DNA from 3 places in the Salipaludibacillus sp. HK11 genome. Region 1 is predicted to be linked to each of the others. Evidence: riboswitches for the same ligand, from Rfam matches in the RefSeq annotation. Region 1 holds a riboswitch; each other region holds the start of a gene.
The links. Region 1 has a riboswitch for cyclic di-GMP ahead of sinI (DNA-binding anti-repressor SinI). Riboswitches for the same ligand answer to the same signal wherever they lie in the genome.
Positions count from the first base shown of each region.

Region 2: it holds a riboswitch for cyclic di-GMP, as region 1 does, so the genes downstream of both, ACM26V_RS05705 (response regulator transcription factor) here and sinI (DNA-binding anti-repressor SinI) in region 1, are expected to answer to the same signal.
Region 3: it holds a riboswitch for cyclic di-GMP, as region 1 does, so the genes downstream of both, ACM26V_RS21460 (putative bifunctional diguanylate cyclase/phosphodiesterase) here and sinI (DNA-binding anti-repressor SinI) in region 1, are expected to answer to the same signal.

Region 1 is NZ_CP181045.1:4,836,279-4,846,502, forward strand. It holds gene ACM26V_RS22915 (transglycosylase domain-containing protein) at 1-380, opposite strand, end outside; gene ACM26V_RS22920 (PrkA family serine protein kinase) at 630-2,525, shown strand; gene lepB (signal peptidase I) at 2,892-3,482, shown strand; gene yhbH (sporulation protein YhbH) at 3,724-4,890, shown strand; cyclic di-GMP riboswitch class I at 5,185-5,275, shown strand; gene sinI (DNA-binding anti-repressor SinI) at 5,303-5,440, shown strand; gene ACM26V_RS22940 (hypothetical protein) at 5,569-5,802, opposite strand; gene ACM26V_RS22945 (YbjQ family protein) at 6,059-6,376, shown strand; gene ACM26V_RS22950 (hypothetical protein) at 6,456-7,022, shown strand; gene ACM26V_RS22955 (manganese catalase family protein) at 7,241-8,134, shown strand; gene ACM26V_RS22960 (PAS domain S-box protein) at 8,308-10,161, shown strand.
Region 2 is NZ_CP181045.1:1,121,230-1,131,453, reverse strand. It holds gene ACM26V_RS05740 (glycosyltransferase family 4 protein) at 1-119, opposite strand, end outside; partial or broken gene ACM26V_RS05735 (polysaccharide biosynthesis protein) at 262-1,756, opposite strand; gene ACM26V_RS05730 (CpsD/CapB family tyrosine-protein kinase) at 2,026-2,697, opposite strand; gene ACM26V_RS05725 (YveK family protein) at 2,690-3,394, opposite strand; gene ACM26V_RS05720 (alanine/glycine:cation symporter family protein) at 3,631-4,992, shown strand; gene ACM26V_RS05715 (ribose-phosphate diphosphokinase) at 5,107-6,063, opposite strand; gene pssA (CDP-diacylglycerol--serine O-phosphatidyltransferase) at 6,407-7,102, shown strand; cyclic di-GMP riboswitch class I at 7,356-7,437, shown strand; gene ACM26V_RS05705 (response regulator transcription factor) at 7,550-8,245, shown strand; gene pfkA (6-phosphofructokinase) at 8,397-9,356, opposite strand; gene ACM26V_RS05695 (hypothetical protein) at 9,561-9,605, opposite strand; gene ACM26V_RS05690 (S1 family peptidase) at 9,712-10,224, opposite strand, start outside.
Region 3 is NZ_CP181045.1:4,528,043-4,538,266, reverse strand. It holds gene ACM26V_RS21470 (ABC transporter substrate-binding protein) at 1-557, opposite strand, end outside; gene ACM26V_RS21465 (ABC transporter substrate-binding protein) at 814-1,806, shown strand; gene ACM26V_RS21460 (putative bifunctional diguanylate cyclase/phosphodiesterase) at 1,925-4,231, opposite strand; cyclic di-GMP riboswitch class I at 4,329-4,410, opposite strand; gene ACM26V_RS21455 (MATE family efflux transporter) at 4,570-5,943, opposite strand; gene ACM26V_RS21450 (SDR family oxidoreductase) at 6,191-6,835, opposite strand; gene ACM26V_RS21445 (CocE/NonD family hydrolase) at 7,061-9,112, opposite strand; gene ACM26V_RS21440 (ABC transporter permease) at 9,199-9,840, opposite strand; gene ACM26V_RS21435 (glycine betaine ABC transporter substrate-binding protein) at 9,855-10,224, opposite strand, start outside.

The sequences.
Region 1 (10,224 bases):
ACGGTACTTCCACCTTGCTCGACTTGCTGACTATTTAGATTTACAAAAAAAGCACGAGCAATACCTGTCATATCAAAACCAGGGTGCTCATAAAATGATTGATCTTCAGCAGCGATAAATGCGTCTATAACAATAGAGGGTATTTCATCAAAGGGAAGCTCAATGCGATTTTCATTTGAATAGATATCTGAAATAAGATTGTTATCTTTGTCAAGAACAACACTGTTATTTGATAATATTATTTCTTCTAATTCAATCGATTTATCCAACACTTCGTGAAGCGATTGAGCTGCAGAAAATTCCCTTGTTGTTTCCATAAATAAGAAGGAAAATACGCTGATAAATATTAAAATAAATAAATTCCCAATAATTGTCTTCATATATGTCACAACACTCTCTTGAAGTTATAGCTTCATTCTACTCTGATCTTGAGCCGGTTGGAAGTGACTTTTTTTTATAATTCATTTCAAATTAGTTTTTTGCTTACTTATCATTCAATTAGACACGAAAATTACAGTTGTAAGATCTACTTTACGATTGTTTTAAACATCGTTTTCTAGGTGAATGCATAAGATGAAACATACCTTCATTGGATTAATTACATGGGTAGATGTTGAAAGGAGGATACGATGGATATTGTTCATAAAATTCAACAGCATCGTGAGGAGCAGGAACAATTAAAATGGGAAGGAACTTTTGCCGACTATTTGGAGATTTTAAGAGAACGGCCTGAGGTGGCTCAAACAGCTCATTCCCGTGTTTATAACATGATTAAACATGCAGGAGTCACAGAAGAAGGTGGAAAAAAACGATATTTATTTTTTGATAATGAGATTTTTGGTTTAGAGGAATCAGTTGAAAAGTTAGTGGAAGAATATTTCCATTCAGCAGCGAGGAGGTTAGATGTAAAGAAGCGAATCTTATTATTAATGGGTCCAGTTAGTGGAGGAAAATCAACGATTGTGACGATGTTAAAAAGAGGGTTAGAGAAATATAGTCTAACGGATGAAGGGGCTGTTTATGCGATTAAAGGTTGTCCAATGCATGAGGACCCTATACATCTTATTCCACATCATATGCGTAAAGATTTTTATCAGGAGTTTGGTATTCGCGTTGAAGGAAACCTCTCACCATTAAATGTGATGCGATTAGAAAAGGAGTATGAAGGACGTATTGAAGATGTATTGGTTGAACGGATTTTCTTATCTGAGGATAGACGTGTAGGTGTAGGAACGTTCAGTCCTTCTGATCCAAAATCCCAAGACATAGCAGATTTAACTGGAAGTATTGATTTTTCAACGATAGCTGAGTTCGGTTCTGAATCAGATCCACGTGCCTATCGGTTTGATGGAGAATTAAACAAAGCAAATCGAGGAATTATGGAGTTTCAAGAGATGTTAAAATGCGATGAAAAGTTTTTGTGGCATTTACTTTCCTTGACACAGGAAGGGAATTTTAAAGCAGGTAGATTTGCGTTAATTTCGGCAGACGAGATGATCATCGCTCATACAAATGAAGCAGAATATAAATCGTTTATATCAAATAAGAAAAATGAGGCATTACATTCACGAATTATTGTCATGCCGGTTCCATATAATTTAAAGGTAAGTGAAGAAGAACGAATTTACCAGAAAATGATTCGAGAATCAGATATCTCCCAAGTTCATATTGCTCCTCACGCACTGAAAGTAGCGGCTACATTTACAGTGCTAACGAGAATTAAAGACTCACAAAAAAGTGATGTTGATGTGTTGAAAAAAATGAAGTTATATGACGGACAAAATGTCGAAGGATTTAACTCCCAAGATGTCATAGAGTTGAAGAAAGAATTTAGTGATGAAGGCATGAATGGGATAGATCCTAGATATGTTATTAATCGGATTTCATCAGCAATTATTCGAAAAGAATTGAAATCAATTAATGCGTTAGATGTTTTACGCTCAATAAAAGATGGTTTGGATCAACACGCTTCGATTTCAAAAGAAGACAGGGAGCGTTATTTAAACTTTATTTCTGTTTCTCGAAAAGAATATGATGAGATGGCTAAGAAAGAAGTACAAAAGGCATTCGTTTATTCTTATGAAGAATCTGCTAAAACACTAATGGATAATTATTTAGATAACGTTGAGGCGTATTGTAACAAAAATAAAATGAATGATCCATTAACAGGAGAAGAGATGAGTCCAGATGAGAAACTTATGCGGTCAATAGAAGAACAAATTGGCATATCTGAAAATGCAAAGAAAGCTTTTAGAGAGGAAATATTGATACGGATTTCTGCATATGCGAGGAAAGGAAAAAAATTCGATTACCAGTCACATGACCGGCTCAGAGAAGCAATCCAAAAAAAGTTATTTGCTGATTTAAAAGATGTCGTGAAAATTACTACATCGACAAAAACTCCTGACGAAAACCAATTAAAGAAGGTAAACGAAGTAATTGCAAGATTAATAGATGAACACGGTTATAATAGTACCTCTGCAAATGATCTCCTAAAATACGTCGGAAGTTTGTTGAATAGATAAGAGCAGTAAATTGCTACTGGGGGTTGTTTCTCCAGTAGCTTCTCAATAATTGGATAAGAATAACAAAATTAACTGGTAAACAAGATATTCTCTCTTAAGCTTAAGGATATTTTGCAATTAATGCATATATCATGGCGAAGACTTCTCCGTGGCAAGTGAAGCTATAGAAGTATCACTACTACTGTTATAAATAACTGTAACCCCCAAAAATCTCAGTTGTACTGAAAACCTAAGCTTACATAGGAAAATATAATATTGATTTCATGACTTCGAGTGTTGTAAATATTAGTTTGAAATAGGAACTTTTTTGGTTTTTATTAAAGTGTAGATCCGTTGTCTTTTGATATCTAAATGGAGGAGACAAAAATGAATGTGAAAGTTGAAGTGAAGGGAGATTTTCATAAAAAAAGGTCGCTTTGGAAACAAAAAGCATGGCTTTTCCTAAAAATCACTGTAATCGTTCTCATTATTTCATTTCTCGTCCGCGGGTTTCTCTTCACAAATTATATCGTTTATGGTCAATCGATGATGCCGACCATTCATGATGGTGAAAGAATCATAGTGAACAAGATTGGTTATGAAATCAATGAACCTAATCGATTTGATTTAATTATATTTCATGCCACGGAAGATTCTGATTATATTAAGAGAGTTATTGGACTACCTGGTGATGTAGTCAAATATGTTGATGATACTCTCTACATTAACAATGTGTCCCACGAAGAGGATTTCCTACATGTTCATAAAGAAGCACATGATAATGGATTATTCACTGAAAACTTTAATTTACTAGAAATAACAGGTGAAAAGGAAGTTCCACCAGGGTATGTTTTTGTTTTAGGAGATAATCGGAGAAATAGTCTCGATAGTCGTCATATTGGATTTATACCTATAGAAGAAATTGTAGGAAAAGCAAACATGGCTTTTTGGCCACCAAAAAAAATACGTTTTTTTTAACGAGGAATCGATTGAAAATAAAGGACATTTAATTTAAATAATGACTATTTTGATAACTTTTGCAATGTTATTGCAGGAGTTTTTACTTTACCGGGTTAGTAGTATCGATGGATTTAAATTGTTTGTAGATAGGCTTTTCCAATGTTGAGAATTTTGACAACTAACTGTCCATTTTGCATAGGATAGACTAAGAGAGATCGAAGTTAATCATATATATAATAACATGAAGGAGGGAAAACGGATGATAAACCGTTCGGGGAAAAATTATATTGTCTCTCAGGAGAATTGGTCCCTCCACCGGAAAGGTTACCAAGATCAGCAACGTCACCAAGAAAAAGTCCAAGATGCGATTCATAAAAACTTACCAGATTTAGTTAGTGATGAAAGCATTGTAATGTCAAATGGTCGCGATGTTGTAAAAGTTCCAATTCGTTCATTAGATGAATATAAAATTCGTTATAATTATGAGAAGAATAAACATGTAGGGCAAGGTGATGGTAACAGTAAGATAGGTGATGTTGTTGCGAGAGATGGAAGTAAACAAAAAGAACCAGGAAAAGGAGACAAAGCTGGGGATAAGCCTGGAGAAGATTATTATGAAACAGAGGTTTCAATTGCGGAATTGGAATTGATGCTATTTAGAGAATTAGAATTACCAAATTTGCAGAAAAAAGAGGAAGACAATACCATAATCGAAGATATTGAGTTTAATGATATTCGTAAAAAAGGATTAATGGGTAATGTAGATAAAAGGAGAACAATCCTCGAAGCATTGAAACGTAATGCGATGAAAGGTGAAGCAAGTGTTGCACCGATTTATAACGATGATTTACGGTTTAAAACATGGGAAGAAAAAGAAAAACCAGAATCAAAAGCTGTGGTAATAGCAATGATGGACACTTCTGGAAGTATGGGAAGATTCGAAAAATATATGGCTCGGAGCTTTTTCTTCTGGATGACAAGGTTTTTAAGGACAAAATATGAGACTGTTGAAATTGTTTTTATTGCCCATCACACAGAGGCTAAAGAGGTATCGGAAGATGATTTCTTTATGAAGGGTGAGAGTGGTGGAACAATTTGTTCATCTGCGTATAGAAAAGCACTTGAGGTAATAGATGCTAAGTATCCTCCATCTAGCTATAATATTTATCCTTTTCATTTTTCTGATGGAGACAATTTAACTTCTGATAATAAGAGATGTACGCAGTACATTCAAGATTTAATGGAAATATCGAGTTTTTTTGGATATGGAGAAGTTAACCAATATAATAGAACTTCGACTCTTTTAAGTGTATATAAGAAAATAAATGATCCGAAATTCCGATATTACGTTTTGAAAGAAAAAGCGGATGTTTATCAATCACTCAAGTGGTTTTTTCAAAAAAATCAGCATGAATTTATACATTAACTTTCTAAAAGGATGATCTGTATTAATGCAGATCATCTTTTTATATAAAATACATATCTAATTACCTATAAATTTAACTATTATAAACAATAATAAATATATCTATTTAATTTATTATGTCTTTATATCTATTTACATCATAATATAAAAATATTATCATTCAATTAACGGTTCGTAATATAGAACAAAAAGGAGGCGGATTGTTTATTAAGTGTTTTAATTCGAGGTATTTTAGAAGGGATGGAGTATTTGATCGCTATTCGTTCTTTATAACGAATAAAAATTCCGCTGCTCATTAAGAAAAGGCAAACCTATTAAAATGTAGGACGCAAAACTATGTATCTAAGGGAATAGGAGGAAATCCTAGGGTTGCATAGTTGCCTCTAATGAAGTGCATAAGGAGGATAACCTCTTGCTAACATTTAAGAGTGAAGAGAATTCAGAACAAGAATGGGCCTTGCTAATAAAATCGGCATTAGAGCAAGGGGTGACACCTGAAGAAATCCGGATTTTTCTATACGAAAAAAATCACGGGAGTCGGGAAACTTAGGAATTTTGTTGTTTTATATTGCTCTAAAAAACATTTTTAAAATAACTTTCTATCATTATAGAATTCAACTGAATTGTTGTAAGCTGCAATCCATTTCCCAAATTAACGAGTGGGGAGAGTAAATTCCTCTACTCACTCTTGGGGTTCTTTTCGATAAAAAAAGCCACAGAACGATAAAGACCAAAAAGTAAAACTGCCGCAAGCAATGACCCAGACATGTAACCTGCAGTGAAATTACGTTCAATAAACCACGCTTCATTTTGTCCTACAAAAATCCCTATTAAGATAGAGCTAACTAGTATGCTTGTAATGATGAAAAAATGCCATTTATTTTCTTTACTCATTTTTTTGAATGAATCCATTCCTGATCCCTCCTGATAATTCCATATTACTTATATTATAAGGCTAATTGTAAAACGGCGCAATCTGAACAAGCAAGTTGATGTTCATAAGTGGTCACAGATGAAATTTATTAAGTAATTCTTGAAAATTGCGCCCTAAAAAACATTCCATTTAATATTCACTTTTTAAATTGTTCTTAAACAGCGACAAAAAAAGGAAACTTTTGTCGGTTATTTTCGTAAATCAATTATCAAAGTATACGAAGGAGGAACAAAGATGATAATTGTGAATACAGAACAGATTGCAGGTATGGAAATTGTTCAAGCTTTAGGTGTGGTATCAGGAAATACAGTACAAGCGAAACATATTGGAAAAGATATTGTTGGAGGATTAAGAGGATTAGTTGGTGGGAAAATGAAAGAATACGAAGAAATGTTCAATGAGGCTAGAGACATCGCTGAAAAGGAAATGATTTCACGTGCTGAAAAATTAGGTGCAGATGCAATCGTGAACGTCCGTTATACAACTTCCACCATTATGCAAGGATCATCAGAAGTGATGGTCTATGGTACGGGAGTGAAATTGAAAAAGTAAGATGGGTTCGCACGTTGCAGTTTTTTATTGACAGTTGCTAGTTGCTTTTAATGGATTTAGAGAGGAGAGGCAGTTGCAGATGAATCAGAAATATTTGTCGCTTTTATTTTTGACATCACTTCTTATGATTGGGTGTTCTATTAAGAGCGAAGATGGTCAGAATGACAGTGATCTTGAAGGGTTTATTGAATCCGAAAAGATCGTTTCTGAAACAGAAGCAGGAGAATTTGTATTGCGACTTGTCTCAGAAAAAGCAAGGTATAAACTAGGGGAAAAAGTTGATGTAAGAGGAAAATTAAAATACATTGGTGAAAATGCCGAAATAGAAATTTCCCACTCTGAAAGTCCATTTTTCTTTGAAGTGATCGAAGTGAATAGAGGAGTAGAAATCCCTTATTTCTTGAATGAAGTGCTGGAAATGACACTCCTAAAAAATAATGAGTGGTATGAAGAAGAATTCCATAAAAGAATAGACAATCATGCTGCAGATGAATACGATGAATTTTTTCAAATATTTATGGTAGAAGAAGGATTTCCAGTGGGAGAATATGAAATCGAATTAAGAGCAGACTTTCTCACATCTGCTGGTGAGGAATCTGAGAGCCATAACTATAATACATCGATTGTTATTGATGTGAAAGAATGAATCTGTTAGGTTTTTTAAATTACACTTTAAGAATGTTTAACTTCGCTAAAGGATTAAAGTATAAGATAAACTAAGGCTTTCGCCATGAAGGACTTGGCGACAAGCCAAGTTTTTCTAATAGAAGTATTAGGTCAAGTCCTTCCCATCATATAGATGATATGTAGATATTAGACAGTAGTGAAGAGAGATTATCTTGATCATCTGGAGGGATTTAATAAATGATTTTGAGGATGGATAAGCTTTTAATTGATTTGCCTAGGCCCGAAAGCCCTGATGCGAATGCAGCTGCAGCGGTTCAAGAATTACTTGGTGGAAAGTATGGTGAAATGTCTACTTTAAATAACTATATGTTCCAATCATTTAATTTCAGGCAAAAAAAGAAATTTCGTCCGTTTTATGAATTAATTGCTAGTATTACGGCCGAGGAATTTGGGCATGTGGAATTAGTATCGAACACGATTAATTTAATGATTACTGGTACGACGTTTCCAGGAGATCCGAACATTGCGCCTATGGAAAATGCGAAAGACAAAAGAAATTCCTATCACTTCATTCAAACGGCGCAAACTTCTCTTCCAGGAGATTCGATGGGTAGACCTTGGTCAGGTGATAATGTCTTTAATAGCGGAAACTTAGTACTTGATTTACTTCATAATTTTTTCCTTGAGTGCGGAGCTAGGACTCATAAAATGAGAGTATATGAAATGACTGATCACCCTGTTGCTCGTGAGATGATAGGTTATCTTCTTGTTAGAGGTGGAGTCCATGTGCTTGCATATGCAAAAGCATTAGAGATCATGACGGGAGTCGATATGAAGAAAATGCTACCGATCCCAGATTTAGATAATCGTAAATTTGATACAGCTAGAAAGTTTGAAGCGCAAGGGTCCCAACGGAAACTTTATACATTTAGTCCAGAAGATTATCAACAAATCAGCCAAATATGGAAAGGAAATCATCCGGATGGCGGTCAACTTGAAGTTATTAAAGGAGCGCCACACGGAGGGCCAATCCCTGATTTGGAAGAGGTTCCAGAAGAGTTTGCTCCAGGTGTCTCAGAAGAGGATTTCAAAGAAATAGCCAAACGATTGCAAAGATCAGCAGGACTATAATTCAACAAAGTATGACACGGCTATCTACGAATAGTCGTGTTTTTTATCATTTTATGAGGAGTCAGGTAGATAAAAAAAGTCAAGACTTTAAAAAAAAACAGAAAAAATGATCAATTATTTGGTAAGATAAGAATAAGTTGCCAATAGATTTGAAAGATAATGAGGTGAAGATAGTGTGCACATACGAGAGTAATCAATTTGCAAATGGTATTGGTTCAATTATGGGAGGAAATGAGTCAACTACTGACTCATTAGTTGACTCATTTTCTCAAACCATGGATCTACTTTCAGAAGGTATCCTTTTTTTAAATCTGAATTGGCAATTTGAGTACATAAATCAAGCTGCAGAAAAAATGTTAAAAAAAGATCGGTCAATTCTTTTAGGGGAGGATATTTGGAATGAATATCCTCATTTAATTAAGACACTATTTTATGAAGCTTATCATCATGCACATTTAAAAAATACCTCTGTTGAATTTGATGAATATGAACCTAAGTTTGATACGTGGTTTCATGTTAAGGCCTACCCAAAGGAAACCGGATTACTTGTTATTATGCAAGATATTACTGAAAAGCATGTAGCAATGGAAGTTGTTGAAGAAAGCTATCGAACGCTGTTTCAAAAGCATCCAGACGCAGTCTGCTCTATTGATTTAGATGGGAATTTCCTCGCGATTAATACGGCGTTTAAGAATTTATTTCCAATTGAGGAGAGATTATTTTTAGGTAGTAATTACCTTAAATTTCTTCCGAACGATATGAAGAAAAAAGTTAAAGAGTTATTTTACTTTGCTAAAAATGGAAAACCGCAAGCGACTGAGTTGAATTTCTCAAAGAAATTTAATCGTCCATTTTATGTACTTATTACAACGTTACCTATCATTGTTCAGTCAAATATTATTGGTGTATACGGAATTATTAAAGATGTAACGGCCGAACGAGATAGTCTTGAAAAATATTTGTCCGTTTCTCAGACGAATGAGTTGGTCCTTAATTCGGTTGAGGATGGAATTGTTGGTTTTGATGATTCGTCGAATGTCGTTATGTGGAATCGGGCAGCAGAGAAAATGACGGGATATAAAATAGAAGAGTTAACGCCAGAGATTGTTAACAAAATGTTCAAAGAAGACAGATTACTCAATCGCTCTGAAGTTGAGATAGATACATCGAATAATGAAAAGAATTTAGAAGAGTCGATCATTCGAGTGGCGAATGCGTCTATTTTTAGAAAAGATGGTAAACCGATCATTATAGAATACGTAATGACTCCAATTGCAGGAGTGGGTAAAATTGTCGGGAAGGTATATACCTTTCGAGACATTACTGAAAAGAAAAAATCTGAAGAACTACTTTATCAATCAGAGAAACTTTCTGCTGTGGGGCAATTAGCCGCAGGGATTGCTCACGAAATTCGAAATCCCCTTACTTCATTGAAAGGATTCCTTCAATTAATTGAAATAAGTGGCGAAGGAAAACCTGAATATTTTGAGATTATGAATTCTGAATTTGTTCGAATCGAACAAATATTAAATGAGTTATTGATTTTGTCGAAGCCACAAACAGTCAATAAAGAAGTAAGTTCATTGAATTGTCTGTTAGATCATATTATCACTCTTCTAAATACACAAGCCATAATAAAGAATATATACATTGAGAAAAAGGAAGATGGTTCAAAGATTAATATTTATTGTACGAATAATCAAATAAAGCAAGTTTTTATGAATTTTATCAAAAATGCTATCGAAGCGATGGAAAGTGGAAGTATAATTGTTGAATTACGAAAAGAAAATGAATATGCTGTAGTAGATATTATCGATGAAGGATGTGGAATTCCAGAATCGTTATTATCGAGGGTTGGAGAACCTTTCTTTACAACGAAAGAACGAGGAACCGGTTTAGGCCTGATGGTTTCTTATCAAATCATTGATGACCATGATGGTGATATAAAAGTTGAAAGTAAAGAAGGGGAAGGCACTAAATTTACAGTTAGATTACCACTACACCAAGAAAATAATACTTTAACTTAGTGTGGATGAAAAGGCTCCTTGCTAAAAATTCCTTTCCGTATATAATGATAGTATTCGTAATGA
Region 2 (10,224 bases), 1.5 Mb from region 1:
TCTCCAGAGGAAGCAACGTGAACCTCCCAGCCTTGTTCTTTGAACCATTGCATTTGAGGTAAGTGAAATGCCTGAAAATGATAATCTACAGTTGCACAAAATAATATTTTTTTCGACATAAATTACGCCTCCTTCCTTTATTTGATTACTTTCTTCTACACTAGACCGACAATATTCATTCTTAAACTAAATAAGTATATCTGCTTCTCGGTATACTTTTGGCCTCTACTGAAATAATTTTTTTTTATTAATATCTGAAGTTCATTTACTTATTTCTAGCAATTTATTTCTTAATATTTCTTTATCAAGAAGCCAATAACTAAGAATAAGTTCATTAATTTTATCTATATTAATCGTAGAAGCTTTACCCAAATATATTTTAGGGAAGATTTGTTTATCCTCTATTTCTTCTTCATTCAATAGTTATTCAAAGAGTTTTTCTCCAGGTCTTATTCCTGTAAATCTAATTGAGATATCTTCAATTGAATTTCCAGAAAGTTCAATCAAATTTCTAGCTAAATCAATAATTTTAAAAGGTCTACCTATATCAAGTACAAATGTTTTTACCTTTTCCTCATCTGCAGCTTTTGCTACATTCATTGTTCCAATAGTATTATTTTTCAAGGCTTCTTCAGGGCTTCTTTCCATTAGTGGGACATGTTTATGCGCCGCAGCATGATAAACAACATCCGGAAGGTGTAACGAAAAATACATTCATGATTCTTTTAATATCTTGAACATCGGCAATTTCAGTTATGATTTGAGTTCCCTTTTGTTTAAGACTTTCAATAAGTTCCATTTCAATAGAATAAATACTATGCTCGCCGTGCCCCAACAGGATTAATTTTTTGGGTGAATATTCTGAGATTTGTCGGCACAACTCAGAACCAATTGAACCACCTGCCCCGGTTACCAATACAACTTTTCTATTTTTTTTACTTGAAATTCTTTTGTTATCTAGTTCAACGGGTTTTCTACCAAGTAACTCTTCTACTTTTACTTCTTTAAATTGACTAACAAAAGTTCTACCGGTGATAAGATCTTCAATCATTGGTAGTATTTGCGTTTTCACTCTTACTTTCAAGCATTCTCTGTAAATCTTATTTAACTGTTGCTTTTTCAAAGAAGGAATAGCGATCACTAAGTTTTCAATATTATATTTACTTACTAATATTGATATATCTTCTATTTTTCCTACTACCTGTATACCGCAAATATCAAATTTTTGTTTATTTAGATCATCATCTACAAATATAACTGGCAATAGATCACATGTATTATTATTTAATAATTGTCGCACAATCATTGTTCCAGCTGCCCCTGCACCAACAATCATCGTTCTTTTTTTGACGTTTTGATTATTTGGATGGGATAACTTCTCTTTTCTCATTCGCCACCAAAACCTTGCTCCACCAATTAGTACAATTTGCAATAGCCAAGTTACAAAAAGAATTCTATATTGAATATGAAAGAATAACAGTTGTTGAATCACTGCATTTAATAAGATTGAAAAGCTGAGCGTCTTTAAAATTATTTGAAGTTCTCCTACGCTAGCATATTCCCAAACTTTCTTGTTACGTCTAAATAAATATGAAACTAAATGATAACTAAATAGAATAATCGTACTAGAAAACCAAAAATTTGTATTAAAATAAATGGATGGCTCATTTATAATCGTGAAACTTGAAATGAATGCAAATAAGATTAGGATAGAATCCAAAATGAGAAAAAATGAAACTCTTCTTTTATTACTCATGATATCCCCCTTTTATTATAAGTAATGTTATTTATCCAATTCATTTTTAAAAAAATATTTTATTTTTACTCCATGTAATCTTTGCATAAGGTTACATGGAGTAAAAATAAAACAAATCGGGCATTTAACCCTTCCTCACACCATACTATTGACGACTAGCGTCTAAGGTTTTTTCAAACCCACAGTAAAATCGAGTACCTCCGATTTATAAAGGTAAGGAGATATCACCTAAAACTATTCTCAATAACGAACGAAAAAGTGTAAAAAAATTAACTGAATACCCTTTTCATCATAGGTAGCTTTTTTCCAATAAATATAACTCCTAAAATATTTACCTCGTATGCTTCAAGTGCAATTTTTGCCTCTATCATTTCATCTATATCCGTTCTTTTGTCCTTTATAACTAAAACAGTCCCATCACTTTTTGAAGATATGAGCTTACCTGTATTACCAACGAGGGCAGATGAATTATCTATAAAAATATAATCATGAGAAGTCTTCGCTTCATCTAAAAGTGATTCCATTGCTGATGTCTGAAACATCGTTTTAGAATATTTAGAATCAGGCCCTGATGGTAATACATTTAGTCCTGAGAAACGTGTTTTAAGTATTGCGTCTGAAAGTTTCAATTGACCAACAAGTACATTACTCAACCCTTGCCCATTATCTACCTCAAATAAATGATGAAGCATTGGTTTTGCTAGGTTGCCATCAATTAGCAGAACTTTGTGTCCCTCGCTCGCAAAAATCATAGCTAAATGACAACTAGCCATTGTTTTACCTTCTCCTGACTGCGGAGATATGATTGAAAATGATTGATACCCTTTTCTAAATGAAGTGAATTCAATATTTGATTTAATTTGCTGATAATCATCCCATAGTCTTGGTTCCGACTTGTTGTTAAATAATAGTAATTTTTCCCACATGTTTTTTTTAAACAATAGTTTCACCTCTCAAGGATGACTTTTTTTTGAATATGTTATTTACGTAAGGTATTCTTTTGGTATTAGATACTGAGCCAAGAACTGGTACTTTTAATAGCGTTTCAATTTCCCTTTCCGTCCTGATTTTATTATCTATACTATTAAGTAATAATGAGACACCTATTCCTATAATCATTCCTAATGCAAAACTCGCATAACTTAGACTGTTATTAGGAGGGTTAATGGGGCTCATTGAATTATGAACAAGAGATTCTGATAACAATCCAACTTCAGAATAACCCAACCTCTCATTTAAAACCTCTGGAAAGACATCACCTATTGTATTCGCTATTAGAGACGCTTTTACTGGAGAATCAAATATCACACTAACTTGAATTATTTGTGAATCTTCTAAGTCAATTGCTTCAACTTGATTACTTAATTGAGAAGCTGAGATATTTAAAGACAGTTTTTTCACTACTTCTTCCATTACAATAGGTTCTGTAATAAAGACTTTCATCGTATTCATATTGACATTTTCTTCAACAATAATAGTTGAAGTCGCTGAATAGAGCGGATCAGGCTGAGTGCTATTACTATAATAAGTACCTGCCCCACCAAAGAATATCGTCAATAAAACAACAATCCACAACCTTTTTACTATAACTTCTAAAATAGGTTTTATTTCTATCTCTTTTTTCTCTAAATCATTCATACAATTCTCCTCTCTTTATGTATAGCAGTTAAAAAATGAAATAAACCTTAATATTTATAAGACAAAATCTTATAATCTCCATATTAATTCTTAATAACGAACAAGTCAACCTTTAAATTAGCATAATTACCTATATAAAGAATTATTTTATAAAATAACTTTTATTTACGCGTATTTATGATAGAATATTCTTAATCTTTAAGGCTCCATAATCTACTTACAAAGGAGAGGGACAAGTGGAAACAGTTGAAAATATTATTGGTGAAATAAGTGGCGTCGTTTGGGGTTTACCATTAATCTTTTTACTTGTAGGAACTGGACTTTATTTAACTATTCGTTTAACATTTTTTTCATTTCGACAACTGCCATATGCATTATCATTAGTTTTTAAGAAAGGAGACACAAAATCTAAGGGAGATATTTCTCATTTCCAAGCATTAATGACAGCATTAGCTGCAACAGTAGGAACAGGAAATATTGCAGGGGTTGCCTCTGCTGTAGCTGTTGGTGGGCCAGGTGCGGTTTTTTGGATGTGGATTACCGCTTTTGTAGGGATGGCGACGAAATACGCTGAAGCTATTCTCGGAGTTAAGTACCGGGTCGAAAATGAAAATGGCGAAATGTCAGGTGGCCCTATGTACTATATTGAAAAAGGACTTAACTTGAAATGGCTCGCCGTCATTTTCGCTGCTTTTGCTGCGTTCGCTGCTTTTGGGATAGGAAATATGGTTCAGTCTCATGAAGCAGCTGGTGTTGCAAGTCAGAATTTCAATATTCCGGTATGGGCAACAGGGATATTCTTAGCTGTTCTAGTAGCTTTAGTTATTATTGGCGGAATTAAAAGTATCGGAAAAGTTGTTGGTGTTATCGTACCAGTTATGATTATTTTTTATATTGGCGCAGGCTTGCTTATTGTACTTAGTAACTTCGCTGATGTCCCAAGTGCTTTTGCACTAATATTCACTGATGCATTTACAGGTCAGGCTGTAGCGGGTGGTGCTGTTGGGGCTGTAATCCAACAAGGGGTTGCTCGAGGTATCTTCTCCAACGAAGCAGGTCTTGGTACAGGAGGAATCGCCGCAGCTGCTGCGAAAACTGATTTACCTGCGAGGCAAGCTCTCGTTTCAATGACACAAGTATTTATTGATACAATCATTGTTTGTACAATTACTGGTTTGGCACTTGTAATGAGTGGGGTGTTTGAAAGAGCAGATGATTTTGATTCTGCTGCTCAGTTAACTTCCGCGGCTTTCGAGCAATACTTACCAGGTTTTGGTGGTATTATCGTTGCAATTGCATTGTTATTTTTCGTATTTTCAACAATAATAGGCTGGTCATACTTCGGTGAAAAATGTTTCACCTATTTATTTGGTATTAAAGCTGCGATGCCTTACCGAATTGCATTTGTTATTGCACTATTCATTGGTGCTGTTGTCTCCCTAGATGTTGTTTGGGGATTCGCAGATGTCATGAACGGTCTTATGGCCTTTCCTAACTTAGTTGCCCTACTACTACTCTCAGGTGTGGTTGTAAATGAAACGAAGAAGTTTAGAAAGAAACGTCAAGAAGAAAAAGCAGAAGAGAATAAAGCTAGTTAACATTTAAAAAACCTGTGCCTTTGAAAATTTAGGCGCAGGTTTTTTAAAAAAGAGACAATCATTATAATATAATTGTCTCCCTTAATATAATCTTGTAAACATTAATCCTATTTCTTAATCAAATAATGAGCTAACTGATTCGTTATTATGAACTCGTAAGATACCTTCGGCTAATAACTCACCTATAGAAAGAGAGGTAATTCGTTCATCCCTTTTTTCTTCCGTTTGGTAGATAGAGTTTGTAATTACAACTTCTTTTAGCTGCGAATGACGAATTCGTGCAACAGCTGGTTCGGACAGAACACCATGAGTACAACACGCATAAACTTCATTCGCACCATTTTGCATCAAAGCAAGTGCTCCAGATGTTACTGTTCTTGCTGTATCAATCATATCATCAATGATAATTGCTGTCTTACCTTCAATATCTCCAATAACATTAATACCAAGAACTGCGTCCGGAGCATCACTTCTTTGCTTATCCAAAAACGCAATTGGGCAATCAAGTTTATTTGCTAGCGCTCTTGCTCTTGACGTTCCAGCATTTTCAGGTGCAACAACAACTATGTCCTGTAGTTTTTTCTCAAGAAAATAATTCGCAATAATTGAATTAACATTTAACTGATCGACGGGAATATTGAAAAACCCTTGAACTTGAGGAGCATGTAAATCAACCGAAATAACCCTAGTCGCACCAGCGGCTTCCAGCAAATTAGCAATTAATTTTGCTGTGATAGGCTCTCTTGATCGAGCTTTTCTATCTTGCCTTGAATAACCATAGTAAGGGATTACAATATTAATAGTCTGCGCTGATGCTCTCTTTAAAGCATCAATCATAATAAGTAATTCCATTAAGTATTCATTACCTGGTTCTGCTGTTGATTGGATTAGATATGTATCAAAACCTCTTATCGTCTCTTCAATATTCATCTGAACTTCTCCATCTGCAAAACGTTTAATTGAACATTTACCTAACTCAACTTGCATATGCTCTGCAATTTCCTCAGCGAGAGGTGGATTGGAATTCAGTGTAAATAATTTCATCTTTGATAAATCTCTATTATTGCTCATGTTTCCCCTCCATAATTCATCATCTTTGAACTATTCTATCACAATATTTATCATCTGTTGATGTAAATCGTATAAAAGCCTTTTATTATTTATTGTCCTCTTAACACTATTTTATTCGATGGCTAAGTTTTAGTCAGCAAAAATCGATAAATTCCTAATATAACAATAGTGCAAGTTTAATGTTGAGGCAAAATTAAAGCTTTAGATCTTCCTATTATCTATACTAGATAATTGTATAAATAGTGGTAAAAAGGTATAATTTAATGGATGTGTTTATATTCTATAAAATACTTTTTAAAATATTCAGTTTATGATATTAAAGGATTCGATTGGACGTGATCATTTGTTAAGAAGAAACATACCTAATGGCATAACGATGTCAAATTTAATTTTCGGTTTTTTATCTATTGGATCAGCATTCATGAGTGATTTCCAAAACGCAGCGATTTTCATCTTAATCGGAATGATGTTAGATAGTATGGATGGTTGGATGGCAAGAAAACTTGATGTAGAAACCGCTTTTGGTAAAGAATTAGACTCTTTAGCGGATATTGTTACTTTCGGAATAGCTCCTGCTATTTTAATGTTTGGTACTACCTTTTCCAATATGGGAATGATAGGTCTTATGATTGCGGGTATGTTCCCTTTTTTCGGTGCGATTAGGCTTGCAAGATTCAATATAGATGAAGAAACAACATCTTCAAAAGGTTTTTTTACAGGAGTGCCAATAACTGCAGCAGGTGGTATTATTGCACTATTAACAATCTTTAATTTTATCGTTCCCCAAGCAGCTATTTCTGTCATTTATACATTGTTATGTGTTTTGATGGTCAGTAAATTGAAAATCCCTAGTTTAAAAGAAGTGCCAATTCCAAAGTATGGAACTATTATAACTGCATTGCTAGCTTCAATGCTTATAGTAACAGGTTTCAACGCTTCTATTGAATATTCAAATTGGATTATTTTTGCTATATTACTTTATTTAGCATTTATGCTCATTCATTTTATATTGAAGAAAAAAAGATTGAATTCAAAGTAATACTAAAAAGACCACTGATTACTATTAATCAGTGGTCTTTTTTATATGAAAGTTGATTATCTTTAAAAGTCCTGTATTATTGATAAAAATTTGTTTATTTTATTGACTAAGGGGTATTAAAAGTAACATAACGTATAGGAAATTCCCTCTCTTTTACAATAAAATAAGAATTCTGTTGAAATTTGTAGATAATTGTTGTAAAATTTAATAGTAGTAGTTCTTAGGTATCGTATTTGCACTAAATTGACAATTGAAACGTAAGTGGCAAAACTGTGGAAACACAGTGACGCAAAACTATAGGGGCTAAAGCAATGCTACGCCAGCCAGTTGCCGTTTCAGGAGAACATCCTGTTACAGGGGTGTTTTTTTTCGCTCCTTTATTGAGGCAGTTTGCTGACTTTGTATAGTTCACTATAGTGAAAAAACTATACACAAGGAGGTTCACTCATGTTACAAATGAATGTAAAGGTCCTAGAAGAAGATCGAAATTCTCTTGTATTTAACGATCCAATGAACTTAATTTCAGATTCGGTTAAGAAAGAAATGAGCGACCTTATTGAAATCTACGAGTCCAAAACTAAAGTTCCCGCTAAAAATGATTTAAGAAATTTGACTTTTTATAGTATACAAGGTTATGACGATCAAACAAAACAATTTCTTGCAGAACAGACCAAATGTGGCGATGAACAGTCTATAAATCTTCTCATCGTTGATGGCCCACTCCACACAGACTTATTGAAATTTTTACTTTTACCCGTTAATGGAATTGTAACGATACCTTTTCTAACAGATAATTTTGACTTTGTTATGGACGGATTAGCACAACATGATGTAATCTTAGAACATGGGTTGCACAAAAAATTAAGTAAAGATTTGATACACAAAAAGTCATTCTCTACACCTATTAAACAATTTATATTAAATAAAAATAAAATTTCAATTGATTTATCCGATCGAGATCATCAAGTTCTACAGCTGCTTTTAGATGGGCATAGTAATTCAGAAATAGCTGAAAAAATGCATTTTGCCAGATCTACCGTTTCAACAATCATTAGTGCTCTACTTAAGAAAATGAAAGCATCTGATCGAACGGATGCTACAGTTAAAACTATTCGATATGGATGGGTAGACTGTTATAGGTGAATTTTGTTACTAAAAAACTACTAAAGCATGATGATAAAAATCATGCTTTATTTTTTGTTACTTCGCATATGTAAGAATTGCCCCTGGACTTATGGATTTACCAATTTGTGTCTCAACTTGAAGGGCAATGGCCTGTGTAATTTTTTAGTCATTAAATCGAAAGTATCTCAGTTAAACGAAACAAATCATTGTCGAATTCTTTGTTCACTTCTAAAGATTCTGTAATATTCATATAAAATAAATGATTATCTTTTATTCCTATCACTTTATTCGTTTCTCCTTCAATGAGCAGTTCAACTGATTTCACCCCCATTTTACTACCCAAAATTCTATCGAATGATGATGGATCGCCACCTCGCTGAATAAAACCTAACGTTGTTTTCCTTGCATCTACCCCTGCTTCGTTTGCTAATTGGTTCTTTAAATTTGAAGCACTGCCTGATCCTTCTGCGAGTAAAATAATGTGATGAAGTTTCCCGCGTTTTTTTCCATCGTTCAATTTTTTAATTATTTCATCCATGTCAACTGGTCTTTCAGGAGTTATAATTATTTCCGCTCCACCAGCTATTCCAGCATGAAGAGCGAGATCCCCGCAATTTCTCCCCATCACTTCAATAATTGTTGCCTTTTCGTGAGAGGTTGATGTATCGCGAATTTTAGAGATCGCTTCCAAAACTGTATTAACAGCAGTATCAAATCCAATTGTATAATCTGTATAAGCTAAATCGTTATCAATCGTACCAGGGATCCCAATCGTCTTAATCCCCATATTGCTTAGTTCCCTCGCACCTTGAAATGAGCCATCTCCACCAATAACTACAAGTCCATCAATGTTATTTTCCTGTAATTTCTTCATCGCTATTTTTCTACCTTCTAAAGTTTTGAACTCTTCACAACGAGACGATTTCAACATCGTTCCACCTTTATGAATAATATCTCCAACAGAAGACGCTTCCATCTGAGTCATGTCACCATCAATTAAACCTTGAAACCCTCGATTGACTCCCATCACTTCAATATTATGATAAATAGCGGAACGCACAACAGCACGTATTGCGGCATTCATACCTGGAGAATCTCCTCCACTTGTTAATACGCCAATTTTTTTCATTTTAAAGTCCCCCAAATATATTTGATGTCTGACATCCAACATATATTCTATGTTACACAGTATTTTAAAAAAAATCTAGCTTTTTTATAGAACGCTTTCAGCTTTTTATCTATTCATCGAAGAAAATCATTAAAATTATTAAATAAAACAAAAAAAAGCAGTCACATGATTAACTACTTTTTTTCGTTTAAATTGTGATCCAAGTTACTTCATATATGAAATCCCGACGATGATTAACAAAACAAACATGACAACAATAAGAATAAAAGACATTGAATCACCCGCCTTTATCATAATAACTTACAGTATATGTTATGTTAGTTCACCGAGTTTCGATTGGATTTCTTGTATTTTGCTAGTCTGTATAGTCCATGAATTCAACTAAATCTTCGAGAGGAATAGCAAGTCCTACTTTTGTCCTTGAACCCTCATGTTCCACTCTTGTTGTAGCATAAACGACTCCAACGACATATCCTTGATCATTAATAACGGGACTTCCACTACTACCTTGATAGATAGGTGCATCGAGCATAATAACAGGCTGGGCTCTGCTTTGGAATGTAGTTGTGCCAATTAGATTACCTTCGTTTGCAATATAATTAAAGAAAAGTGGATTACCAATAACATAAACTGGTGAACCTACTTCCCAATTTTCTTCAAACTCTAATACTGGTGGAGAATAATCGCCGGGGTCAATCTTAAGAATTGCAATATCCGACTCTTCATTTTTTTCTACGACATTCGTAAGAAAACTTTCACCATCTTCAAATGTCACTACAGGTTGTGGGTCATTACTTACAACATGTTCATTCGTCATAATATGTCCATCTTCTGAAATGTAAAAGCCAGTTCCTTTGCTATTACCTGC
Region 3 (10,224 bases), 310 kb from region 1:
AATTCTTCTGCTTCTTCTTGTTTATTTAAAGCTTGTCCCATAATATCGAGGGTATCTTTCCAATCATAGACATTTTCTCCGACTATCGTTGGCGCAATATCAGTTAAATGGTCATATATCTCCTCATGCCTTGTTCTAGAGGCGATAATAAGATCTGGATTAAGTTCTGATATTGCCTCTAAATTTGGTTGGGTTTCCTCTCCTACTATTTCTATTCCTTCCAAATCATCTCTCAGATATTCATAAATAGGTTTCTCTGTCCATGATTCAACTATCCCAACAGGTTGTATCTCAAAAGCTGTTATCACATCGTTTGCTCCTTGATATAACGTCACAATAGTATCTGGCGTCCCCTCAATTTCTGTTTCTCCCAGGGCATGTTCTACAATACGTACATCATCATTTTCAACATCACCATTGTTAACATTCTCACTTGCCAACGTATTTTCTTCAATGACCTCCATGCTATCTGCTTCGTTATTTGTTCCACACGCTGATACAATTGCCAATAAAAAAAGGCCTGAAAATAGACCAATAGTATTTTTGGAACTTCTCATAATTTAATCTCCTCCACTTTTAAATGATAATGATTTTCAATATCATTTACATTGTATTGGAGTTTTTCTTTGACGTCAATACTATTAAAGAAATATTAAGAGAATTTGCACTAAATTTCTTATAGTCTATTTTTCTAATAATAATTCTTGCATAATATATTGATAATGATTATCATTATTAACGAGATAGAGAGAGGCAGGTACCATGTTATATTCTAATTCAGAACGAATTTCAATCAATGGGAGGACAATCAATATGAAGTTTAAGCAGTCAATTACCGGAATTTTTATAGTGATATTTTTAGTTGGGATTCTAGCAGCTTGCGGTAACAACAATGAACGTAATGAAGAAACTGGAGCTGAAGATGTCAATACCGAAGAAATTGAAGTAACAAGTGAAGAGACGCGCATTTATACTGACACAGAAGGAAATGACGTCGAAATCCCTGTAAATCCAGAAAGAGTTGTAACGACACAATATTTAAGTCAAATGCTAACTCTAGGAATAAAACCTATCGGTGTAGGTTCACACGTGCTGGACAATAATTACCTAGGAGATCTGCAAGAGGGGGTAGAAGATATCGGAAATCCCTTTAGCATCGAAAAGGTGATAGACTTGGAACCTGATTTAATTATTACGGCAAACCCTGATGAAGTTGACCAACTAAGTAAAGTCGCACCTACTGTAGTAGTACCATGGATGTATGGAGATGTTTTCACTCAATTAAATGAAATTGCATCGATACTAGGTAAAGAAAAAGAAGCCGAAGAATGGATTGCTTCTCATGAAGAAGCAGCAGCTGAAGGCAGAGATAAAATACAAGATAACATCGGTGAAGATGAAATAGTTACAATATTTATGGCTTGGGGAAAAGATGTTCTTAGAATTTATGGTGCTCGGAACATCGGCCATTCAATTTATCGTTCTTTAGAATTAACCCCACCAAATTTCATTCAAGAAATACTTGACGAAGATCCGGAATTTAGCGAGTTTGTTAATGAAGAAATTTCAATGGAAATGTTACCAGAATATGCAGGAGATCATATTATCATGTTAGTTTATGGTGAGGAAGCTGCAGAAGAGGGTGGCATGTTTCACCAAATTGAAGAAAGCTCTTTATGGAAAAATCTTGATGCTGTAAAAAATGACCAAGTTTATTTTGTTAATGTAGATCCTTGGTTTAACTACGATCCATTAGCTGTTGAACAGTCTTTAAATGAAGCAATTGAACTTTTTTCAGGAGAATAACACATTTATGTTGAGAAAGAGGTATTCTGTTTGCACGGAATACCTCTTTTTCATTTCGATATAACCGATTCTTTTATCGAAATTATGTGTAAATTAACCTTTAAAAAGACCCAAATTACTAAATGTTATTCACCATGTTACAGTCCTTAAGATATTTCTCAAATCCTTCAGCATGTATTGGTCTCAAAAATAAGTACCCCTGCCCAAAACCACAGTTGTATTTTGTTAAAATTTCCACTTGCTTCTCATGTTCTATGCCTTCCGCAACAATACTAAGATTTAAATTTGACCCAATATCAATAATCGTTTTTACCATTGATTCATCGGAGCCCTCGATAATATCATCAATAAATGACTTGTCTATTTTAAGTGTATCGATTGGCAATTCCTTAAGTATATGAAGTGATGAATAGCCAGTACCGAAGTCATCGATTGATGTTTTTACCCCAATCTCTCTTAGACCGATCAACACTGCCTTAGACTCTTCCACATTTTGTAAAATACTTTCTGTAATCTCTAACTCTAGAAACTCAGCTTTCAATCCAGTTTCTTGCAAAGCATTTCTCACAGTTTCTATAAAATCGCCATGCTGAAATTGCCGAACAGATACATTAACTGAAACGCACAATGATGGATATCCAATTTCTTGCCATGCCTTGTTTTGTTTACAGGCCACTCTAATAACCCATTCACCAATTGCTATAATTTGACCTGTCTCTTCTGCTACCGAGATAAATTCAACAGGTGAAATACGCCCCAACTCTGGGTGATCCCATCGTAATAAAGCTTCCATTCCTACTAGTTTTTCCGATTGTAATTCTATCTTCGGTTGATAGTAAAGAGTGAATTGCTTTCTGTCAATCGCATGTCTCAATTCCGTCTCTATTAACATTTTGCGCGCCAATTGATCATGTAAACCTGAAGAGAAAAAGTGAAATCCATTCCCGCCTCTCCCCTTTGCTAAATACATTGCGGCATCCGCATTTTTAAGTAATGTCTCACTGTTCGTACCATGCTCCGGGTAGGAACAGATTCCGATACTGGGGGTTATTGTTATTTCGTTCCTCTCTACAAAAAATGGCTTTACAAATGCTTTTTTTATCGATTTCGATAATTCAATGCATCTTTTTTTAGTAGAATTGGATAGGATTAGAACAAACTCGTCTCCTCCTAACCTATATAAACTTTCATCTGTTCCTAATACACTACTCAATCGTTCCGATGCCTCTTTTAGTATATTGTCTCCAATATGATGACCCAGCGTATCATTTACAATTTTAAAGCGATCTAAATCTATTAAGAGTAACGCTAAATTTTTATTGTTTTCAGCAGCTTGATTGACTATTTGTTCTAAATCGTTCTGAAAGCTAGTACGATTGTTTAATCCCGTTAGCGAATCATGATAGGCCAATTCTCTGTATTCATTTACTAAGTATTCATTTTTTCGAATTATCACGTAATGGCGCACAAGTATCAATACGAAGATAACAATTAAACCAATACTTAGCGCATTTAAATCCCAATTATAACTATGAGTTACTAAAACAATTAAAATAATACTACTTAAATAAGGGAATACTGCCTCCTGCCCATTGAAGATATTTCTAATTTCCCACTTTGGTTTGCGTTGATTTCCTTGGGCAAACTTGCCAGATAAACCAATCAGTATTAAAGCCGTTAACCATATTGGATCAATATAGTTTCCTGGTGCGTGAACCTGTCCAATTAATTCAAAGTAAGCATAACTCGTGTCAGAAATCACTTGTAAGAAGAAACCAACGACAATAAATAACATAATTCGTTTTTCGTTACTGAATTGAGAAAAATAATACAAGCAAGTAATAACGAATAAAATGCTGAGTGACGTTATAGGATAGGCTAAATTTATTATTGTATAATAAAAGGAAAATTCTGAATGGAGTATGATAGGTTCCATTAAATAATGTACACTTATCGCTGCTGCTGAAATCATAAAAATAATAATGTTGAAAAGATAATGGTTATTTTTAATGTAAATACTTATTAATTTTACTTTATATGTTAATGCCGTCAAAAAAAAGATATAAGCTAAGAGCCAGAATAGATAGGTACTGCCAGGGAAATGAGTCTCCCCTTCCAAGATAAAGTATAAAAACCAGAATGCATCAGCAAAAATATAAAATAGAATACCAATACTTAATAATAACCAAAAATACTTCTGCTTCCCTGTGATTGTCCGGTAAGCTTTAAAAATCCAAAAAAAACTCAAAGATCCCCACAAAACTGGAAAAACGCTTGCACCGAATACTCTCATCCATTCATTTTCTCTAAAAATATAAAACCAGCTATAAAAAAACAAAACACTTCCGATAAGGAACAATAACGTTCGCCATTTAGCTATGATCCACACCTCACATTCTATCAAACATTTTTGAAAAATTGACATTTTAAAATAGCAAATATTATAAAGACAGAATTTCTCTATAAGATACATAAAAAGGCTATTCCCCCCCATGGAAATAACCTTTAAACAACTAGTTATTCCTGGTAACCCAGCCGCCATAGTTCATCCTTAGGCCTGTAGCTTTGCGTCCTTGTTTTTCAACAAGTTTGCTCTTAACGGAATACACCTATACATTTATTAACTTTACATTTTATAGTTATATTATAACACAAAAAACAACATCACTAGTACTTTTTTCTAAAATATTTATCAAGTTATAGTCTATAAGACCCAAAAATTGTGAAGTCCATGTTGACAAAACCCTACTACTTAATTTTATATTACTTCAATCTATCCTCACTTAGTCCTATTTCCACGCGACGTTGAACAATTTGTAGTCGAACATAGAAACCAATTGCAGCACAAGTTAAACCTAACGTTATTCCAACCCATAATCCGAATGGACCTAGTTCTGTATAAGCTGAAAAATAATATCCCGCCGGAATCCCAATAATCCAATAAGAGATAAAAGCAGTAATAAATGGTACTTTGACATCTTTATAACCTCTTAACACACCTTGTAATCCTGATTGCGCCGCATCAGAAAGTTGATAGACAATCGCAATAATAAAGAATTGTCCTGCCATCAACACAACTTCACTATCATTTGTATAAAGATACGCAATTTGTTCTCTGAAAAAGAAGAGAAAAACTGCTCCGACTGCTAAGATGCCAATTCCACCCCAGACGCCAAGACGTCCATATTGTTTGGCAGCCCGAATCTTTCCCCCTCCCACAGAAAAACCTACAACAATTGTTAAGGCCATCGAAATACTTAATGGAATCATGAAAATAAGCGAAGTAAAACTTAATGCAATCTGATGCGCAGCAATGGTTACCGTAGTAAACATAACTCCCATCAATAGTGTTACAACTGAAAAGATGCTCGCCTCAAAGAAAATAGATAGACCTATCGGAATTCCAATCGAAAGCTGCTCTTTCCATGTTTTCCAAGATGGTTTCACCCATTTTACAAGAATTTGGTAATGTCTAATCACCGGTACTTTAAATGTCATCCATACACTAAAAAACAGAATGATCCAATACGTCAGTGCAGTTGCATAACCAGCACCAATACCGCCCAATGTTGGTAATCCAAAGTTACCAAATATAAAGCCATAGTTTAACAAAACATTAAAAGGAACTGCTGATACTGTAATAATCATTGTTATTCGTGTGAACCCTTGTCCATCAAAGAAATTGCGAAGTACATTCGCCAAAAATAACGGAATGATACCTATTGATAAGCCGACTAAATAGTGCAAAGAAATATGGGTTACAGCATCGGTTAAATTCATGATCGATAAAATTGGTTCAAGTAAAAATACTCCACCAACGACAACGATAAGAGCAAGAACAATTGATAAATATATCGCTTGTGTCACCGATTCGGAAATTTTATCTTTTCGACCACTTCCCACTAGCTGCGCTACAATTGTAGTTACAGCTAATAATATACCGTTAATTCCAGTGAACACCGGTAACCATAAACTAGAACCAATCGCAACGCCAGCTAAATCATCCGTACCTACCCGGCCAGACATCATTGTATCTACTAAATTCATTGCAAAAAAACTAACTTGTGTCACCATAATCGGCCATAATATTCTTGAGAATAGAAGTACTTTTTCTCTGCTTGTCTCTACATGTTCCATTTTTTCACCTATAATTTCATCGTTAAATTTTTAACCATATTCAGACAAGACTGCTGAAAATATACATCATCCTATTCTATCAAAAAAAGTTGAATAAATCCTTATCTTTTCATTTCAAAAACAACAAAAAAGTCATCGCATAGATTTCCCCCTATGAGATGACTTTTTTTATTTCTACTCCTTCTAAATTAAAACAAATTCAAAAAGCTACAATTCCAAAACTGAAATTGTAGCTTCAGTAATTTCATTATACCTTCTCAATAGCTTCGTCAATAGAGACATCACCATTTAATATTTCAAAAATTTTGCCATACGTATTTTTCTTGTCTAATGTTTCTACTACAACATGGCCAACATCAGCACGAGTAATTGTCGTATTCCGATGACCGATTTTCTCTTCAAGTAGTATTCTTCCAGTTGGTTCATCGTTCGTAAGTCCACCAGGCCTTACTATCGTATAATCTAGCCCACTAGCCTTAAGGTGATCATCTGCAAGTTTTTTTGCTACAACATAATGACGCATTTTTTCTGGAGCACTTTCCGGATCATCTACGTTGATGGCACTCACCATGACAAAGCGCTTTACACCTTGCTTCTTAGCTTCATCCACTGTTTTCATCGCTCCCCACAAATCAATGAGAACGGTTTTGTCAGCGCCTGTATGGGGCCCAGAACCTGCTGCAAATACAACGGCATCTACGTCTTTAAAAGCATGAGAAATATCACCTTCTAAGTCTGCAATAACTGTATCTGTAGCACCCAAATTTTTAAGCTCAGCTCCCTGTTCTGCTTTTCTAACCATCGCTATAGCCTGATGTTCTTCAGATTTCCCAAAGTGCTTAAGACTATGTCTAGCAACTTGTCCATTTGCACCTACAATTAGTACTTTCATGTTGATCCACTCCTTTATGTTTCAATGGTTATTATTCCCACTATTAAAGAGTATCAAACATGCAGGTGATTTAGCTATTCATTCGCTTTATCTAATGGGGAGCCAATCTAAAACTCTCCGAATCATTGCATCCCAATACGCCCATTAGTGACCACCGTGACCTTTATCATGAGTTTAAATCCATAACAAATTCCACGGTAGATTAATCATACCGCGGAATTTTTATCATACTAAATCTCTTGAAATATCTGTCTTCCAAGTTTTCTTAAAAATCTCTTTCTCACTTTCAAAAGCTGTCAGCGTGTTTGTTAAATAAAATGTAGTCTCGTCGCTAGTCATTTCACTTTGGCTTATTAGTTTCGTCTGCCATTCTTTTCGACCAACTGTCAACTCCCATTCGCATTTAACGTGAGCGGATAACGGATCATTCTCTTTTATTGTGTACGTGTTTTTATTTATGCTCCCATGCTCTAAACCGTTCACAAGTAATTTCCTCTCACCTTCGTCTGATAAATCGTCTAATGTCCAAATCCCATTTATCAAATCATGCGACACACTTCTCGTTCTATTTTCTGTTCGTTTAATTTCTTTTTCAATGACCTTGGCTACTTCCGGCCGTTTAAAATGGCCACATGTTTCATCTTCAGGTTGGGGCGTTCTAACCGGCAATGCAATATTTGTGTCTTCTCCAGAATAAAGTGTTAGAGTCACAGGTTTAGGAGATGGCCAAGCTTGTGGCCAATAAGTTGGTGAGACGGCGACTTCCAATCGATGCCCCTTAGGTACTTGTTGCCCCAACACATCGAGTTGCACAGATATTTTATATTTTTCCCCTGGTACTAAAGGTTCTGGGTGCTCATGCGAATTTCGATGTGTCAGATTTAACATTCCCCAACTGATTAGAGTTGATTCGCCTGTTGGTGCTTTATCAGACAACCTAACTGCTAAGAATGCATTTTCTTGATCTGCAGATAATTCAGCGTTTAAAACTGGATAACCTAATAACTCTACTTTTTCCTGCAAAGGGTCCGATGTAAATACAACAGATTTCCCATTCTCTAACCGTTGATCAGCTGGCAAATCACCTGGTTGGCCGAATGGACAGAATACTCCTGAGTAAAAACCGTGTTCCTGTACACTCGGGATAGTAACCGTTTCTCCATGTTTCACTTCATCTACAAGCTTGTTTTCTGCAAGCCAAAGTGATTGTTCCTTGACATTTTTTGATGGCCAAGAGTGATCAGCTACCCATTTCCCTGGTCTCTCATCATAATTAACTGCAGGTAATTCACTATCTTGAATCCATGTGATCAATTTTGGTTCATTCATAATACCGGTTTCTTCACCTTTTAACCAATGATCCCACCATCTCAGGCACTCTTGTAAAAATCCAATAGCAGGATCAGGTGTTGCAACTTCAGGATATTCATGTGCCCATGGGCCAATCAATCCCTTGCTTTCATTCGGTAAGTTTTCCAATAGTCTAAGGACCGCATTCGTATAACCATCTTGCCAACCGCTAATCGCAAACACCGGTACTTTGATATTAGAATAGTCCTCACCAATTGATCCATGTTTCCAATAGGAATCCCTGCGCTGGTGCCTCATCCAATTTTCGACAAATGGCGGCGTGTTTTCGAGTCTGTCTAGCCAATTTTCTTTCCAACTTGAACCAACATTCATCGGGTCTTGTGGTCTTGCGTTATAGACAAACATTGTCGAAGCCCACCAAAGCATGTCAGATGCTAATATATTTCCACCACGATAGTGGACATCATCTGCATAACGATCATCTGTTGAGCACAAAGTAATAATTGTTTTCAGCGCTGGGTGTTGTCTAGCGGCAACTTGAAGACCATTAAATCCTCCCCATGATTTCCCGATCATTCCAACTGATCTAGTCGACCATGGTTGTTTTTCTATCCAATCTATCACTTCAAGCGCATCATCTTGTTCCTGCTTTAAATATTCATCCAGTAAAATACCATCAGAATCACCGGAACCTCTAATATCAACACGAATGCTAGCATAGCCATGCCCTGCAAAGTAGGGGTGTCGAATCGAATCTCGGATCGCTGTGAAATCATTTTTTCGATATGGAAGATATTCCAGAATTGCTGGTACTGGGTTCTCTTCTGCGTCATTTGGTAACCATATCGTTGCAGCCAATTTTGCACCGTCAGACATCGGAATCCAAACATCATCAATCTTAATAATTTCTCTCGGATATTCCGTTTTTACTTTTCTTTCCTTGGAATCTTTTATATTAAATACCAATATAGACAACCTTTCTATCTTTCTTTTTAGCTTTTTTCGTAACCTTTGTTTTTTAAAATTGAGTAAGAGAAGCAAAAAACACAAATCTACGCGATTCGTTGTTTCCCCTTTTTTTCGAGTTTACCTAATATAAAGTCCGCTACAATAGCTAAGATTGTTGCAGGAATCGCACCGGCATATATTTTAACGTCGGATTGAAGGCTAATGCCTGAGATAATTTCTTTACCTAGGCCTCCAGCGCCTATATATGGACCGATACAAGCAACTGCAATAGCGATAACGGCAGCAACTCGTAATCCAGCCATTAAGAAGGGGATGGACAAAGGAAATTGCACTTTAGTCAACAATTGCAATGGCGTCATTCCAGACCCTATCCCTGCCTCTACAATGCTATCGTCTACTTCTTTTATTCCAACATAAGTATTTCTTACTATTGGAAGTAATGAATAAAAGAATAACCCTATCACCATTGTTTGAAAACCTAATCCCAAATAGAGCATGAGGATAGCTAACATCGCTAAACTTGGAACCAATTGAAGGATATTTGTTAAAGAAATAATAAACGGTGCGAATTTTTCATATCTAGCAGCAATAATACCTAATGGAATTCCTACTAGAAGCGCAAGTGCGATCCCATAAACCACCATTAATATATGTTCCATTGTTAAAGATAATAATTCAGCATAATTTTCAACCATATACTGACTTAGTTCAATGATAAAGCTCATACCAAATCACCCCATTATTCTAGCATGCCTTTTTCTTGTAAAAATTCTCTAGCTACTTCTTCTGTACTTCGTTCATTAATATCTACTTCGTGAATTAAAGCGGTCATCTCTTCTGTGCTAACTAAGCCAACAATAGAATCAAGAATTTCACTAACATCTGAGTGATTATCTAACACTTGATTTCTGGCTACTAGTGAACCATCGTAGGGTGGGAAGAACTTCTGATCATCTTCAAGTAATTTCAAATCATATTCTAAAATTTGTGGGTCAACTGTGTATGCTGTAACAACATCTAAATCATCACTCTCAATACCTGCATACATTAAAGCTACGTCCATTCCTCTAGCATCGCCAAATTCATATCCGTAAGACTGTTGATAACCT